4 regions of the Leisingera sp. XS_AS12 genome follow, and region 2 is predicted to be linked to each of the others. Evidence: riboswitches for the same ligand, from Rfam matches in the RefSeq annotation. Region 2 holds a riboswitch; each other region holds the start of a gene.
What was found. A riboswitch is a leader RNA that binds a small molecule or an ion and turns the genes downstream of it on or off. The one in region 2 is predicted to bind cobalamin.

Region 1 (4,205 bases), on a different contig from region 2:
TGGCCGCCACGGCAAAGGCGCTTCTGGCCTGGCACCGCAGCCACGGGTTCTGCGCCTGCTGCGGCGCGCCCAGCGTCATCGCGCAGGCGGGCTGGCAACGGCTGTGCCCTGCCTGCAAGGCGCCGCATTTCCCGCGCACCGATCCGGTGGTCATCATGCTCATCAACCATGGCGACAGCGTGCTCCTTGGCCGCTCGCCCGGCTGGCCCGAGGGGATGTATTCGCTGCTGGCCGGTTTTGTCGAACCGGGCGAGACGCTGGAAGCCGCCGTCCGGCGCGAGGTGCTGGAGGAGACCGGCGTGGAGGTCGGCGCGGTCAGCTACCTTGCCTCCCAGCCCTGGGCCTTTCCGATGTCGCTGATGTTCGGCTGCGCCGGCACCGCGCTGAGCCGCGACATCACCATCGACCCGGCCGAGATCGAAGACGCGCTCTGGGTCAGCCGCCAGGAGATGATGGCGGCCTTTGCCGGCGAACACCCGTTGATCAAACCGGCCCGAAAAGGCGCAATTGCGCATTTTCTGCTCAAGAACTGGCTTGCGGACACGCTGGACTAGAGCGCATATTTGTGTCCAGCGCGAGAGGCACGCTCCCCCCTGTCACCGCACGGGGTACAACAGGCACGCACATCAGACATTCGGGACAGGCAGGCGAGCATGGAATTCAAAGGCAACGAAGATATCGAAGCACCCATTGCGGACGTTTTTGGGGCGATCTCCGACTTTGAAATGATGGAACGCTCCGCCCTGCGCCGCAGCATCGAGGTGCAGCGCACCGGCGATCCTGCCCACCCCGAGGCGGGGCTGACCTGGGATCTGAATTTTGCCTTCCGCGGCAAGCAGCGTCAGGCCCGGCTGGTCCTGGCCGACTATTCGCCGGTGACCGGCATGACCATCACCGGCGGTGGCAGCGGCCTGGATGGCCGCATGGAGGTGGAGCTGGTGGCCCTGTCCCCCCAGCGCACCCGCCTCTCGGTCTGGCTGAAACTGGAGGCAAGCACCCTGACCGGACGGTTGCTGCTGCAGTCTCTGAAACTGGCGCGCAACAACCTCAACCGTCGCTTCAAACTGCGCCTGGCCGATTACGCGGGCCTGACCGAGGCGCGGCTGAAGAGCACCGCCTGATCGCATCGCCCGACAACCCCGGCTGACGCCCGCGTGGCAAGACCATTGCAGGCAGACCTGCGGCCGCCGCGCGGTCGCCTTACGCTCCGTTCCTCCGGTGGCGGATGCGGATTTGCGATTGACGCGCCGGGTCAGCAGCCGCTACCGCTAAGGGGATGGTTCCCGCGCCGCGACGGATCGTGGCCGGGATGAAAAGGGAATGCGGTGCGTCCGGCCTCAGGCCGGACAAGTCCGCAACTGCCCCCGCAACTGTAAGCGGCGAGCGACCCCGGACAATCCACTGGCCCTCGGGCCGGGAAGGACCGGATCAGCATCGACCCGCAAGTCAGGAGACCTGCCATCACATGTGAAACTCGAACCCGGACGGGGCGTCCGGGCAGGGTCTGACGGCTGCGGTTGCCCGGCGACGGGCGGACTGGCACCGCTTCTCCCCCTGCCCCTCTGCCCCGCCACGCGCGGAGGGCGCATTGATGATTTGGAGCGACCAGACCCACGGCTACACGGCCACCGACTGTCCCGACCTGGGCCGTCCCTGCCCGGCAGCGGAACGCATGATCACCCGGCTGGCGGCGGCGTTGACGCAGGCGCGTCCGCTGACGCAGGAGGATTTTGAAATCACCGGCAACACCGTGCTGGACGGCTGCCCCAAGTCCTGCCCGGCGCAATTCGCCGCCAGCCATGACAGGATCCGCATCTACTGCGGTGTCGAGGCCCAGACCTCGCGGGCCGGGCTTGACCGTTTTGCCGATGCCATGTTCAGCCCCGGCGACAGTGGCTTTGCTGCCACCACCGCAACGGCGCGCCCCTGCGCCCTGATCGAGGCGATCCCGAACCCCGCCCACGCACAAGCCGCAACGCAGGTTTCGCTCGGCTGACGCCCTCCGCCCCCCCGCTACCCCGCCCGCGACCTGCGCCGTTGGCGGTCCGCCCCCGGCTGCTGCACGTCTTCAGCTGGGGCGCCGCAGCCGCATGCGACCGGCATAGGCCCATTCCATCTGGGCCTGGGTCTCCACCGCGCAGGGGCGCAAGCTGCGCAGTCGCGCCAGCGCCTGCGCCGGCAGCTCTCCGGCTTCGATCATCAGCCGCAGCACCGCCATGCCAGAGCGCCCGCAGCCGCCCTTGCAATGCACCAGCACCCGACCGCCTCCGGCCAGCGCGCGCCGCGCCTTGCGGCTGGCGGTCGGCCATTTCAGGGCCACCCGTCTCGACGGGGTGTCGAAGTCCGCCACCGGCAAATGGATCCAGCGACAGGCCATGCTTTGCAGATCCGCGCCCAGGCGCACACCGCCCGCGGCGACTTGCTCCGCCTCCGTTGTCATCGAGATCACCAGCCCCGGCTTCCACGCGTTGATCTGCGCGAGATCACCGACATAATCGCCACCGCTCCCCGGCAGCTTGCACAGGGCCAGCAGACCGCCCCCAACCGAAAGGGCATGAAGGGTCAGATTGACGGGATCGTGAGCCGCCATCGGCGCGGGCGTCGGCTGCTCCGCCACCCCAGAGGTTTTGTCAGAATGCATGGCGCCTCCCTGCCTGCGCGCGCCCCGCCCGATCCCACCCGGGCCTTACCACCGAGTCTAGCCGCGCCAGCCGCAAATCCCAAAAGGTTTTTCCGCCGCCCCGCGCCGCCCTTCTGCGGTGGACGAACCGGGCGCGCTCCAATACCCTGCGCGATACGCGGCATAACCAATCCGAATCCGGCACGAGACACCATGAGCGACACCCCCAGCGAAAGCGGCCCATCCCAATACCAGGTACTGGCGCGCAAATACCGGCCCGAGACCTTTGCCGACCTGGTCGGCCAGGACGCCATGGTCCGCACGCTGAAGAACGCCTTTGCCGCCGACCGCATCGCCCAGGCCTTCATCATGACCGGCATCCGCGGCACCGGGAAGACCACCACCGCGCGGATCATCGCCAAGGGCATGAACTGCATCGGCGTCGACGGCACCGGCGGCCCGACCACCGACCCCTGCGGCAAGTGCGAACATTGCGTGGCGATCATGGAAGGCCGCCACGTCGACGTGATGGAGATGGACGCCGCCTCCCGCACCGGCGTCGGCGACATCCGCGAGATCATCGACTCGGTGCAGTACCGCGCCGCCTCCGCGCGCTACAAGATCTACATCATCGACGAGGTCCACATGCTGTCGACCTCCGCCTTCAACGCGCTGTTGAAGACGCTGGAGGAGCCGCCGGCGCATGTGAAGTTCATCTTTGCCACCACCGAGATCCGCAAGGTGCCGGTCACCGTTCTGTCGCGCTGCCAGCGCTTTGATCTGCGCCGCATCGAGCCGGAGGTGATGATCTCGCTGTTGCGCAGGATCGCCACCGCCGAAGGGGCCGAGATTGCCGATGACGCGCTGGCGCTGATCACCCGCGCCGCCGAAGGCTCGGCCCGCGATGCGACCTCTCTCTTGGACCAGGCGATCTCCCACGGGGCGGGCGAGACCACCGCCGATCAGGTCCGCGCCATGCTGGGCCTGGCCGACCGCGGCCGGGTGCTGGACCTGATGGACATGATCCTGCGCGGCGACGCCGCAGGCGCCCTCACCGAGCTCAGCGCGCAATATGCCGAAGGCGCCGATCCCCTGGCGGTGCTGCGCGACCTGGCCGAGATCACCCACTGGGTTTCGGTCGTCAAGATCACCCCCGACGCCGCCGAGGACCCCACCGTCAGCCCGGACGAGCGCGCCCGCGGCCTGGCGATGGCCGAAACCCTGCACATGCGGGTGCTCAGCCGGATGTGGCAATTGCTGCTGAAGGCGCTGGAGGAAGTGGCCGCCGCCCCCAACGCGATGATGGCCGCCGAGATGGCGGTGATCCGCATGACCCATGTGGCCGACCTGCCCACCCCCGAGGAACTGGTGCGCAAGCTGAAAGATGCCACCCCGCCGCCCCTGCCGCCGAATGGCCCCGGCGGTGGCGCGATGGCCGGTATGGGTGGCATGGGCAGCGCCCCGGGGGCACCGGTCTCGGGCGCCCCGGTCGGCTATGGCCAGCCGGAGCCCGGTCCGGGCGGTCCGGGCGGCGGGCCGATGGCCCATGGCGGCGGCGGCACCATGGCCGCTTTGGCGCCACAGG
Region 2 (4,205 bases):
TCACATCGGCCTTCAGCGCCTGCCAGTCCGCGCGGCTGGGAATGGCAATGCCCGCCTCGGCAAACAGCTGTTTCACCCGATCGGTTTCCGGCAGCCAGTCGGCGCTGACGTAGTCGTCAAAGAAGCGGCCATCGGCATATGTCGACCGCTCGAAACCCTTGAACACCTCGCCCTTCTCCTGCGCGATTTTGTTCGAGGCCCGCAGCGCGTGATACAACACGGCGCAAAAATAGATGTTGGTGAAATCAATGCCCTCGGCGCTGCCATAGTGGATGTGCTCGCGCGCCAGGAACCCGTGCAGGTTCATCTGCCCCAGGCCGATCGCGTGGCTTTCGTCATTGCCCCGCCGCACGGAGGGCACCGAGTCGATCGCGCTCATCTCCGACACCGCGCTCAGCGCGCGCACGGCGGTCTCCACCGTGGCCGCCAGATCGCCGCCATCCATCGCCTTGGCGATATTCATCGAGCCCAGATTGCAGGAGATATCCGTGCCCAGGTGCTTGTAGCTGAGGTCGTCATTGAACTCCGACGCCTCGTTCACCTGCAGGATTTCCGAGCAAAGGTTCGACATGGTGATGCGCCCGGCCACCGGATTGGCAGCGTTCACCGTATCCTCGAACATGATATAGGGATAACCGCTCTCGAACTGGATCTCCGCCAGAGTCTGAAAAAACTGCCGGGCATTGATCTTCTGCTTGCGGATGCGCGGATCATCGACCAGCTCGTGATAGCGCTCGCTGACCGAAACCTCCGAGAAAGGCACCCCGTGCACCTTCTCCACGTCATGCGGCGAGAACAGGTACATGTCCTCGTTTTTCTTCGCCAATTCAAAGGTGATGTCGGGGATTACCACGCCCAGTGACAGGGTCTTGATACGGATCTTCTCATCCGCATTTTCGCGTTTGGTGTCGAGGAAGCGCAGAATGTCCGGGTGGTGCGCGTTGAGGTAAACCGCCCCCGCCCCCTGCCGCGCGCCCAGCTGGTTCGCGTAGGAAAAGCTGTCTTCGAGCAGTTTCATCACCGGGATCACGCCAGAGGACTGGTTCTCGATGCCTTTGATCGGCGCACCATGTTCGCGGATGTTGGTCAGCATCAGCGCCACGCCGCCGCCGCGCTTGCTCAGCTGCAACGCCGAGTTGATGCCGCGGCCGATACTTTCCATGTTGTCCTCCAGCCGCAGAAGAAAGCAGGAGATCAGCTCGCCCCGGCTCTTCTTGCCGGCATTCAGGAAGGTGGGCGTGGCGGGCTGGAAGCGGCCGGTGATGATCTCCTCCATCAGCCGCAGCGCCAGCGCCTCGTCGCCGCGCGCCAGCGTCAGCGCCACCATCACCACGCGGTCCTCGTAGCGTTCCAGGTACCGGCCGCCATCGCGGGTCTTCAGCGTATAGGAGGTGTAATACTTGAAAGCCCCCAGGAAGGTCGGAAAGCGGAATTTATGCGCATAGGCCGCGTCCCAGATCCGGTGCAGGAAGGCGCGGTCATATGGCTCCAGCACCTCAGCTTCGTAGTAGCCTTCCTCAACCAGATACCCCAGCTTTTCATCCAGCGAATGAAAGAACACGGTGTTCTGGTTCACATGGGTCAGGAAATACTGCCGCGCCGCCTCCCGGTCGGCCTCGAACTGGATGTTTCCCTCCGCATCATAAAGGTTCAGCATGGCGTTCAGCGCGTGGTAGTCGCGCTCGCCGGCTACGCTGGAATCGAGCATTCCGTCCCCCAGAATTTCTGCAGCCCGGCGCGAACGCGGGCGATGTCGGTTTCGGTGCCGGCCAATTCAAAGCGGTACAGCACCGGCACATTGCATTTGCGGGCGATCACGTCGCCCGCCAGCGCGAAGGTTTCGCCAAAGTTTCGGTTGCCCGCGCCGATCACACCGCGCAGCAGCGCCCGCAGGGGCGGCTGGTTCAGCAGCCGGATCACCTGCTTGGGCACGGCGCCGCGCCCCTGCCCGTCCGCATAGGTCGGACAGATCAACACGAAGGGCGCGAGGATCTGCGGCAGCGGCTCGCCGTGGCGCAGCGGCAGGCGCGTGGCCGCAAGGCCAAGCCGCGTGGCAAAGCGATGGGTATTGCCGGAGCCGCTGGAGAAATAGACCAGCCCCGCCACGGCGTCAGGCCAGGCGAGCGATCATGTCGGGGCGAAAGCCCGCCCAATGGCTCTCCCCGGCGACGACCACCGGCGCCTGGCGATAGCCCATGTCCTGCACCTTCTGCAGCGCCGTACTGTCCTCGCTGAGGTCGATCACCTCATAGGCCAGCCCGCGCGCATCCAGCGCGCGGGTGGTGGCGGTGCATTGCACGCAGGCCGGTTTGGAATACACGGTGATGGTCATTGGTCTGGTCCCTATCTGCTGTTGCGGACAAGGGGACAGGGTCACGGGCGGCGCTGCAGGGGGCAGGCCGGTCCACGCACCCAGGCCCGCCGCCTGTGGTTCACGTCTCATCAGCCCTGGCAGGTCTCCTGGCTTGCGGCTCCGACGTCTGGCCCGCCTTCCCGGCGCCGGTGCGCCAGTGGCATATGGGGTTTGACTCGCCGCTTACAGTTGCGGGGGCAGCACCGGAATTACACCGGTTTCCCTCTTAGCCTCTGATGTGAATCACAGGCACCAAAGCCACTCCATATAGGGTTATACCCTAGCCACCCGTCAATATGTTGTTTTCGATATCCACAGGAAAAGCCGCACGGGTCTCAGCCCCGGTGCCACACCAGCGGGGCCGGGTCCTCGCGAAAGGCAAAGCGCAGCAGATGGCTTTCCACCACCTCGCAGGTCTGCGCCAGCTCGGTCGCGGTCGCGGACGTGACGTGTATGCTCAGCCGATCCGCGTCATGGCGCAGCTGCGCCAGACCGCAGACGAATTGCAGCTCCGCCCCCTCCGGGCTCTCGACGACCGGGATCTTGTGACCGAAATGGCGGACGAGGCGCGTATAAAGGCCTGCGGCCTGCGCCGAGTGGAAAACCGCGCGTGTTTGCATTGCTGCTCCTTAGAATTGATATTAGCCAAGATACTGGCAGATATTGATTTTAAACCGTTTCAACACGCCGCGCCCGGCATTGGTCTGCGTTCTGGGCGTTTGCATTGGTGCCACCTGAAAGGACGCGACCATGACCACCCGCCCCGGCCCCTCGCCGAACGCCGCCTTCTTCGGAGACGACGACGAAGCGATTGCCTACAACCGCGCCTGGTTCAACATCATGCGCGCCCACCGCAAGTTCCACCCGCGGATCGCGCGGGCGCTGAGGAGCCATGGCATCAATGACCCGATCTGGTACGAGATCCTGCTCGAACTGGAGCGCGCCGGTGCCGACGGCCAGCCGATGGCGGCGCTGGAGGACAAGCTGTTCGTGCCGCAATACGCGCTCTCCCGACATGTGGCCCGGATGGAAAAGGACGGGCTGCTGCGGCGCGAATTCATTGCCGACGGGCGGCGCAAGCAGATCCTCTTTCTCACCGACCGCGGCGCCGGGCTGCATGCGAAGATCTGGCCAACCTACTGGGAGGCGATGCAGACCGAGATCGGCCAGCATCTGACCACCGAGGAGGCCTATGCCCTGTCGCGCCTGCTGATCAAGCTGCTGCCGTGAAGCCGCGCCGCAGGCGGCTTCACGGCTGATCCTCAGAACCGCGCGACCGCCTCGATCATGAAGGTGCGCCCCGGCTCCTTCAGCGGCACGATCGAAGCATATTCGCCGCCATAGGTGGCCCGGTCGGCGTAGTCCGCGTCAAACAGGTTCTGCACCGAGGCCCGCAGGGTCACGCCGTTCAGCGACGGCGGGGTATATTCGGCGAAGACGTTCACGACCTCATAGCCGTCCAGCTCCTGGGTGCCCGCTCCGCCGGTGTCGTAGTCGCGGGCCAGATCCAGGCTGCCGCCCACGAGCAGGCTGTACTGCGGCAGTTCCTGCTGGACCTGCAATGCCAGCACCTGCCCCAGCGGTGCCCCCAGATCGCGCGCCTCGTAGCTGCCGGTAGAACCGCCGTTAAGCTCGATGTCGCTGTCGGTGAAGCTCAGCCGCACGAAACCACCAAGCCAGCCATAGGTCGCGCCCAGGCTGTAGCCTTCACTTTGGAAATCAATGTTGCCCGAGTTTTCACGCGCATTCTCGACCTCGGTGCGAAAGACCTCGGCCCCCAGCGTGAGATTGCCCGCGCTCCAGTCGACGCCGAGGTTGAAATTCTCGGCCCGCGAACTTTCCAGCCCGGCAT
Region 3 (4,205 bases), on a different contig from region 2:
GCCTGGATCGAGGTAATGCCCGGGATCACCGTCAGCTTGAGGTCAGCGCGCTGTTGCAGCCGGTCGGCAATGCGCATGGTGCTGTCATAGAGCGAAGGATCGCCCCAGACGAGGAAACCCGCCTTGCCGCCGTCGGGCAGATGCGTGCTGATGTTCTGCCACCAGATCTCGGCAATGGCATCGTGCCAATCGTCGACCCGTTTGCGGTAGTCGCGGATGGTTTCGTCCCGCACCGGCAGGGAGAACTCGACGATCCGTGGGCCGTTGCCCTTGATTGCCTGGTGGCAGATTTCGCGCCGCAGCCCGGCCAGATCATCCTTGCCGCCCCCTTTGTTGGGGATCAGGATCAGGTCCTGCGCGTTCAGCGCGTCGATTGCCTGCAGGGTCATGTGCTGCGGGTTTCCGGTGCCGATACCGATCAGGCTGAGTTCGATCATGGCGGGGCCTTTCATGCGTGGACACGCCCCCTATGGAGCCGTGCCGCTGGTCTTGCAAGCGCGGGGTGACGGTCAGGTGCCCTCAGCGTCGGACGGCACGGTTGTCGTGGCCTCGACGGGCTGTCCCTCCACCGTCAGCGCGCTGTGGTTGTTGGTGTTCAGCGAGACCTTGACGACTGCCCCGGCAGGCAGCGACGGGAGGTGAATCCACTCTGCATAGAGCCGCGCAAGTTTTTCACCATTCACGTAGACATGGGCGTGGCCTTCACCGGGAACATTCTCCGCCGAAGCATTCTGCGGGGCAAAGCGGAAGTTCTGCGGCAGCACCTGCAGGTTCCAGCCGGACATGGGATCCTTGTGCAGACGTATGGCAATTCGGGGTGCATCCGGGCCCGACGGCAGATCGACCGCCGTCGCGTGGTCATGGGCCATCGCGCCCGCGTGGCCACCGCCGTGATGTGCCGGGTCGCCGTGGTCGTGGCCGTCAAAAGTGATGCCATTGCCAGCCGCGGTGACAAAGCCGATGCCGCCTCCGAACAGCAGTCCGATGGCAAAGAGAGCGAGAGAACGGGACATCAAGTCTTCCTCGGACAAGAACTGTCCCCGCCGGACTTCTCCGGCGGGGCGCAAGAGGGCAGCCGGGTCAGGCCGCTGCGAGCGAGCGCTTGCCTTCGGTCTGCCAGAAGTGGCCGGCAAAGGCCCCCAGCAGCACCCAGGCCGCCATTCCGACCCCGAAGGCACGGGCGGCAAACAGCGCGCCGATCTCGGTCGGCACCGGTCCCGAGAAACTCTCGGGTTCGGGGGCGCCGATAACATGCGGCGCCAGCAGCAGTAACGCGGCGATCAGGTAGCTGACCATGTTGCCGCCAAAGGCGATCAGCCACATGGCCACGCCCGCGGTGGCTACGGTGGCGGTCCACCAGATCTGGCGCAGGCCGACATCCGCGGCCGCGACGCCGGGCACCTCGGGGGCCAGCGACAGGCCGGGCGCGAAGTGGAAGGTCACGAAGCCTGCCACACCCCAGAGCAAACCGCTGCGCGCGTTGATCGCATGGCCCTGACGCTCGGCAACCGACATCAATGCAACCATGACCAGCGCATAGCCGGTGTAGGTGAGCATGGTGAAGATGACGCTCAGCCCGTCGCGCACCGGATCGGCGAACAGGCCGGGCAGGTCGGGATGGGCCGACACGGCCTCGGCGCCGAAATGCACCAGTTCACCGCCCTCGTAGAGTTCGGCGTGGAGCAGAACAGGCTGCACGAAATAAAGCTGCAGCAGGGCGGTGATCAGCCCTGCTGCAGCGCCAGCGAACAGGCCGCTGGTCAAAATACGACTGAACATGGCCTTAGTGGCAGGGGAAGCCGGTTGCGTGGCGTACATCGTGCGCCGCGTCATGCAGCGCGGATGCCTGCACATGGCCGGTCAGCGTGAGGATCCCCAGCCCGAGAACCACGGCAAACAGGGCCGGGATTACGGAAGTGCCTGCGGCAGAAGCGTTGAGCGTCTTGGTCGTCATTGATGGTCTCCTTGCCGTCACACCCGACGGCGTAAGTTTTCATTCGCACACGGCCGGTCTCCTGACTCGCGGGTCGCTGCTGCTCTCCTCCTTCCCGGCGTCTTGCGCGCCAGTGGATGCCGGAGAGCCGCTCGCCGCTCACAGTCGCGGGGGCGGTTGAGGCTGCGGTGCCGCGATTTGGTCCACCGTCCTCATTCCCGTTTCAGTCCTGGTGCTTGGGCACCTTTGGACACCGTATTCAATGGTAATGCCTCGCGGGGGCGATTCCGGTCAAGGAAGAAACCGCCCCTTGACCGGTTGTCTGCGGCATATCTGCGGGCCGCGGGGGCAGATTGGCGGTGCGAGGTCAGCCCGGGATGCGGGCAATCGCCTTGAAGCGCAGCTTGCCCAGCGGGCGGGCATCGGCGAAATTGCCGTCAGCGCTGCGGGCGTACAGGCGCAGAAAGGTCAGCACGTCCGGCAGATCGCCAGCGGAAATTTCACCGAACAGATAGGCGGTCTTGCCGGATTGGCGCACCGCCAGTGTTTGCGGCCGCTGGCAGCCGGACATGCAGTCCACCTGCGTCAGATGGGCCGCGATCCCTGCGCGCTCCAGTGCCGCGGCGACCTGCCCGGGCAGGGCAGGGTCCGCATCGCGGCAGGTGCGGCACAGGGTGAGGGTCGGCACGCTCATGCGCCGGGCAGGTCCTGATCTGCCAGCGGCCCGTAGAGGATCAGCACCGGGGCGGTGGTTTCCATGGCGCGCAGCACCTGCGGCAGTTCACCGACTGTGTGGCAGAACAGCTTCTGCTCCGGGGTGGAGACGCCCTGCGCCACCAGCGCGTGGGTCTCCGCAGGCAGCCCGGCCTCCATCAGCTTTTCCGCCAGCGCGACGAAGGTACGCTTGCCCATATAGACCACGGTGGTGGCCTGCGGGTCGGCCAGCGCCGCCATGTTCAGATCGTCCGGCAGCCCGCCGGTCACGTCATGGCCGGTGATGAACTGCAGCCGCCGCGCGGTCAGCCGACGGGTGAGCGGGATATTGGCCGCCGCCGCCGCCGCCGAGGCCGCGGTGACGCCTGGCACGATCTCAAACCCGATTCCGGCTTCGCGCAGGGCGGTGATTTCTTCCTCGAGACGGCCGAAGACGCCCGAGTCGCCGGATTTCAGTCGCACCACCCGCAGCCCGGAGGAGGCATAATCGACCAGCAGCTGGCTGACATGGTCCTGCTTGGGCGAAGGTCGCCCGGCGCGTTTGCCCACGCCCACCAGGTCGGCATCGGCACGGGCATGGCTCAGGATCGGGCCAGAGGACAGATCATCGAACAGGATCGCATCCGCCGTCTCCAGCCGTTTGACGGCTTTCACGGTCAACAGCTCCGGATCGCCGGGCCCGGAGGAGACAAAGCTGACAAAGCCGCTCATGCGCGTTCTCCGGTGATCAGGTGGAAGAAGGTGCCGGTCACATTGCACTTGACCGATCCGGTCTCGGGCACCGGGTTTCCGTCGGCGTCCATGACATTGGCCAGCGGCGCGTCGGGTTCTTCCAGAATGGTGGAATAGTGGAATTCGTGACCGCGCAAGGCGGTGCCGGCAGCAAAGCCGGGTATCTCCGCCTGCAGCACCGCGCGGCGGTAGCCGAGGTGGAATTTGCGCTTCTCATAAGACGTCACCAGCCCCAGCAGGCCCAGCATCTGGTGGCGGTTGCCCTGCTTGTCGATCAGCGCCTCGCCGAGCGCCATGTAGCCGCCGCATTCGCCGTGCACCGGCTTGGTCTGCGCGTGTTTCCGAACGCCCGCGCGGAAGGTCTCTGCCGCGGCCAGCGCCCCGCCATGCAGTTCGGGATAGCCTCCGGGCAGCCAGACCAGGTCAGCGTCCAGGGCCGGGGGCTCATCCGCCAAGGGCGAGAAGGGCAGAATCTCGGCGCCAGCGGCACGCCAGCCTTCCAGCAGGTGCGGGTAGGTGAAGGAAAACGCCGCATCGCGCGCCAGCGCAATGCGCTGCGCGGGCGGTGTGGGCAGGCTGGCGGGTGCCGGGGCCTGACCGGACAGCGCCGCGGATTTGATCGCTTCCAGATCCACATGCTCGCGCAGGAAGGCGGCGTAGCCTGCGATGGCGGCTTCCAGATCGGGGTGTTCGACTGCCTGGATGAGGCCGAGATGCCGCTCCGGCAGGGTCAGGTCACCGCGGCGGGGCAGGGAGCCCAGCACCTTGATGCCTGCCTTTTCCATCCCCAGCCGGGTCAGCCGCTCATGCCGCGGGCTGGCGACGC
Region 4 (4,205 bases), on a different contig from region 2:
CGCTGAGCCCGAACAACGCCCCTGAGGGGACGGCTCCATGCTCGGCCTCGATCCGCCGGGCGCCGGGGTTCAGCCGGTCAAGCCGCCGGGCCAGCGCCCGCTTGGCAGCCCGGTTGGCCAGATCCCGCTTGGTCAGTACAATCCGGTCGGCCATGGCAACCTGTGCCTGCGCCTCGGCGTGCTGATTCAGCGTATCCTCGCCCAGAACGGAATCGACAGCGGTCACGATGCCATCCAATGCAAAACTGGCGGCCAATTCCTTGTCGATCAGCAAAGTGTGGTGGACCGGACCCGGATCCGCCAGCCCGGTGGTTTCAATCACCACGCGGTCAAACGCCAGTTCCCCTTGGGAGCGGCGGTTCAGCAGGGACATCAGCGTCCTCGACAGATCCCCGCGGATCGAGCAGCAGATGCAGCCGGCTGCCATCAGAACCACATCTTCGGCAGCCTCTTCGATCAGGTCATGGTCCAGGCCGGCATCGCCAAATTCATTGACAACAACCGCGATACGGCCCGCTGCGGGATCATGCAGCAGCCGGTTCAAAAGCGTGGTTTTTCCCGCGCCCAGAAAGCCGGTGAGCAAGGTGACAGGGGTCTGGCTTTGCATGTCGTGCCGCTCTTTCTGGTTGCGAAGCATGAATGGCCATGGTGTTATAAGATAACATAACAGAAAACAAGGTATCCAAGTGGACAAAATTCGTTTCGCCCCCCGCCTATCGGTCGAGGAAGTCGAAGAGGGCTGCGTGCTGGCACCCAAGTTCGGTCCCGACGGGCTAATACCCTGCATCACCACTGACGCGGACAGCAGCGAGGTTCTGATGCTTGGCTGGATGACTGCAGAGGCCCTGCGGCTGACGTTGGAGACCGGCGAGGCGCATTACTTCAGCCGCGCCCGTCAAACTCTCTGGCGCAAGGGAGCAACGTCTGGCTTGGTCCAGCAGGTTGTCGAAGCGCGTATCGATGACGACCAGGACGCCATCTGGCTGCGTGTGGCAGTTGCAGGCTCTGGTGCTTCCTGCCATGTGGGCTACAGGTCCTGTTTTTACCGGGCTATACCGACTGGAAGCGCAGCGGGTGCCCTGCTGGTTTTCATGGAAGACCAAAAGAGTTTTGATCCGGTTGCCACCTATGGCGATGCAGCGAACCCGACACAGCTGTGAGTTTTGCCGCCCAAATCAAAGGGAAGGCAACCACACTGTGGCATATCCAGCGCGTAAAGCACTTGGTGCGTGATATGGCCGGTGCCGGGCAGCTTGCCCTGATTACCGTTGTCGAAATGGACTGCGACGATCCCGGATGTCCGGGGCCGACCACCCATGTCACCATCCTTGGTGTGGATTTGACCCGCCGGGTCGTCACTGTCCATTTACCGGTTCATGCGATCCGGGCTGCACATCTATCGCTACTCCGGGCCTAAGGCCCGGAAGTGATTTCCAAAGGCTGCGGGTCTGCTTGTCTTGAAAAAACTGGGCTCTCGCTGTGCTTGACAAAGAATTTACTTTCGGCCTACATCGCAACCGTTCTGGTCCGGCTGGGAAACCACCCGGTTAATAGGGAACACGGTGAGGTGTAGCCAACAGGCGCCGAATCCGTGACTGCCCCCGCAACTGTGAGCGGAGAGCACTGCTGCAACAAGCCACTGCCCCAAGGGGTGGGAAGGCGTAGCAAGGCCTCGACCCGCGAGTCAGGAGACCTGCCAGGATGATCACCCTGTCCGGGTGCGGGGCGCGCCAAGGACAACGGACTTCCGTAGTGGTGGCATTTTCACCGTCTGCGGAGGCAGTGCCTCTCAAAGACTCCAAATTTTAATTTCTGCCCAATTTGGGCGGATGCTTGGCTTGTGGGCGCTCCCATAGGCCGTGAGGAAAAACTATGAGCAAGGTACGCCTGTCCTTGGCCGCGGCTTTGGCCGCTTCTCCAGCCCTGGCGATAGCCCAGGACTTCGAAATCACAGATCTGGGAGAAATCATCGTCTCTGGCGGCTTCACCCCGGTGGAAGCACAGAAATACGGTCGCTCGGTCTCGGTCCTGACCAGCGAAGAAATCAAAGAGCGCGGCATCACCACGGTCCAAAATGCCCTGCGGGCCATTCCCGGCCTGATGGTGAACGGTTCGGGTGACAGCTTTACCCAGGTTCGCATCCGCGGTGGCGAAGCCAATCATACTCTGATCCTGATTGATGGTATCGAAGCCTCCGGTGGGGACAGCGAGTATATCCTGTCGGGGCTGGATACTGCCAATATTGAGCGCATCGAGGTCCTGCGCGGCCCGCAATCGGTGTTCTATGGCTCCAATGCCTCGGCTGGGGTGATCAATATCATTACCAAGACTGGCGAAATTGGCACTGAATATGGCGGCAGTGCGGAGTATGGCACCGATGGCTACCGTGCTTCGGCACGTGTCTCGACACGAACTGAGCGTGGCGGCCTCTCCTTCAGTTTGGCTCATGACGAAGACGATGGTTACGACACTTCTGGTGACGGTGGTGAGGAAGACGGCATTCGTCGAACCACACTGCAACTGAAGGGGGACTATCTGGTTACGGACCACTTCCAACTTGGTTTTAATGTACGCACCTCAGAAGAACATTACGACAGTGATAGCACATCATGGAGCGCAACCGATCCGGCTGGCTATGTGGTGGATGATCCGACGCAATATGCCGACAGAGAGGAGCGTCTGGCACAGTTTTTTGCTGAACTGGATACACTGGGTGGACGTTTGAAGCATCGCCTGGCGTTCGAGCGTACAGACTATGACAGTGCCCGAAACGGCGGGGCTGCGACCGAAACAAAAACGGAAGCCGCCAAATATCTTCTGAGCTTTGGCCTGAATGGACAGCCTGCCGATGACGCCGATCATCTGCTCAACGCAATTCTGGAATGGGAAGAGGATTCCAGCAGCAGCAATCCTCTTTATGCGCGTAGAACCAACTCGATCGCCCTGGAATACCGTGGCAGCTTTGCAAATGGCCTGGACCTGCAACTCGGCGTGCGGCGCGACAATAACAGTGCTTTTGAAGATGCGACCAGTTGGAACGCCAGCGCCTCTTATACCTTTGCCGGTAGCGGCATACGTTTGCATGGCTCGGCGGGGACCGGTATCGTGAACCCCTCTTATTTCGAACTTTTCGCTAACTCGACTTTTGGTACCACGACCTATCTTGGCAATCCGAACCTTAAACCGGAAGAGAACCGCAGCTTCGACATCGGCGTCGAAGTGCCCTTCCTTCAGGGGCGCGGGCTGGTTGATGTCACCTACTTTGACGAAACCCTGACCGGCGAGATCGAAAACTATGTGGTGAACGCCACTACCAGGTCCTATCGCAACCAGGCCGGAGACAGTGATCGCAAAGGTATTGAACTCACCGCCAGCCTCGACGCCACCGAAAATCTCGACTTGCGCCTGTCCTATACCTACCTGGACGCGACCAATCCTGATGGCTCTGTCGAAATCCGCCGCCCGGAGCATGAGCTACTGCTCAGCGCAACCCTGCAGACTTTCCAGGGGCGCGGCTCGGTGACGGCTGATATGCGTCATATTGCGGGCAATTGGGACAGCCAGTTCTTTGGCTCCTATTCCACAGTGGAATTGCCCAATTACACCACGGTGGATCTGTCGGCGCAGTATGAGTTGAACAGCAACGTGGTGCTGACTGGTCGTATCACCAACCTGTTTGACGAGGAATATGCCGATGTCTGGGGCTATGCCAAACGTGGCCGGGCTGCCTATGTCGGCATAAGAGCTTCCTTCTGATCCATGCGCAGATTGTCCGGCATAGTACTTGCCCTGTTGTGGGCTACGACCGGTGCCTTTGCCGGGCCGTCTCGCGTGGTTTCGATGAACCTATGTACCGATCAGCTGGCAATGCTTTTGGCCGCACCTGGCCAGTTGATCTCTGTCTCCTATATCGCGCGGGATACCCGCGCCTCGGCCATGGTTGACGAGGCCATGGCTTATCCAATCAATCATGGCAGGGCAGAGGAGATTTATCTGCTCAAGCCGGATCTGGTGATTGCTGGCGCGTTTTCCACCCGGGCCACCACCGAAATGCTGCGGCGTTTGGGGGTGCCGGTGGTGGTGTTTCAACCTGCCGACTCCCTGACTGATGTACGCGACCGGATCCTGCAGATGGGCAAAGCTTTGGGGCGCGAAAGGGCGGCCCGCGCATTGCTGGCCGAATATGACGGTCAATTGGCGCAGTT

Region 1: it holds a riboswitch for cobalamin, as region 2 does, so the genes downstream of both, AB9K35_RS19775 (hypothetical protein) here and nrdH (glutaredoxin-like protein NrdH) in region 2, are expected to answer to the same signal.
Region 3: it holds a riboswitch for cobalamin, as region 2 does, so the genes downstream of both, AB9K35_RS08735 (CbtB domain-containing protein) here and nrdH (glutaredoxin-like protein NrdH) in region 2, are expected to answer to the same signal.
Region 4: it holds a riboswitch for cobalamin, as region 2 does, so the genes downstream of both, AB9K35_RS17145 (TonB-dependent receptor plug domain-containing protein) here and nrdH (glutaredoxin-like protein NrdH) in region 2, are expected to answer to the same signal.

What each region holds. Positions count from the first base shown of each region.
Region 1 covers NZ_JBGFGM010000121.1:90,099-94,303, forward strand. The annotation lists gene nudC (NAD(+) diphosphatase) at 1-554, shown strand, start outside; gene AB9K35_RS19770 (SRPBCC family protein) at 654-1,121, shown strand; cobalamin riboswitch at 1,261-1,478, shown strand; gene AB9K35_RS19775 (hypothetical protein) at 1,592-1,996, shown strand; gene AB9K35_RS19780 (protein-tyrosine phosphatase family protein) at 2,069-2,590, opposite strand; gene AB9K35_RS19785 (DNA polymerase III subunit gamma/tau) at 2,834-4,205, shown strand, end outside.
Region 2 covers NZ_JBGFGM010000065.1:11,576-15,780, forward strand. The annotation lists gene nrdE (class 1b ribonucleoside-diphosphate reductase subunit alpha) at 1-1,708, opposite strand, end outside; gene nrdI (class Ib ribonucleoside-diphosphate reductase assembly flavoprotein NrdI) at 1,690-2,106, opposite strand; gene nrdH (glutaredoxin-like protein NrdH) at 2,111-2,332, opposite strand; cobalamin riboswitch at 2,433-2,625, opposite strand; gene AB9K35_RS03330 (DUF2218 domain-containing protein) at 2,689-2,973, opposite strand; gene AB9K35_RS03335 (MarR family winged helix-turn-helix transcriptional regulator) at 3,104-3,583, shown strand; gene AB9K35_RS03340 (TonB-dependent receptor plug domain-containing protein) at 3,616-4,205, opposite strand, start outside.
Region 3 covers NZ_JBGFGM010000087.1:74,939-79,143, reverse strand. The annotation lists gene cobF (precorrin-6A synthase (deacetylating)) at 1-437, opposite strand, end outside; gene AB9K35_RS08745 (hypothetical protein) at 510-1,013, opposite strand; gene AB9K35_RS08740 (CbtA family protein) at 1,081-1,779, opposite strand; gene AB9K35_RS08735 (CbtB domain-containing protein) at 1,784-1,954, opposite strand; cobalamin riboswitch at 1,988-2,206, opposite strand; gene AB9K35_RS08730 (DUF1636 family protein) at 2,301-2,627, opposite strand; gene cobA (uroporphyrinogen-III C-methyltransferase) at 2,624-3,358, opposite strand; gene AB9K35_RS08720 (cobyrinate a,c-diamide synthase) at 3,355-4,205, opposite strand, start outside.
Region 4 covers NZ_JBGFGM010000111.1:119,658-123,862, forward strand. The annotation lists gene AB9K35_RS17135 (GTP-binding protein) at 1-607, opposite strand, end outside; gene hisI (phosphoribosyl-AMP cyclohydrolase) at 687-1,160, shown strand; cobalamin riboswitch at 1,507-1,716, shown strand; gene AB9K35_RS17145 (TonB-dependent receptor plug domain-containing protein) at 1,873-3,756, shown strand; gene AB9K35_RS17150 (ABC transporter substrate-binding protein) at 3,760-4,205, shown strand, end outside.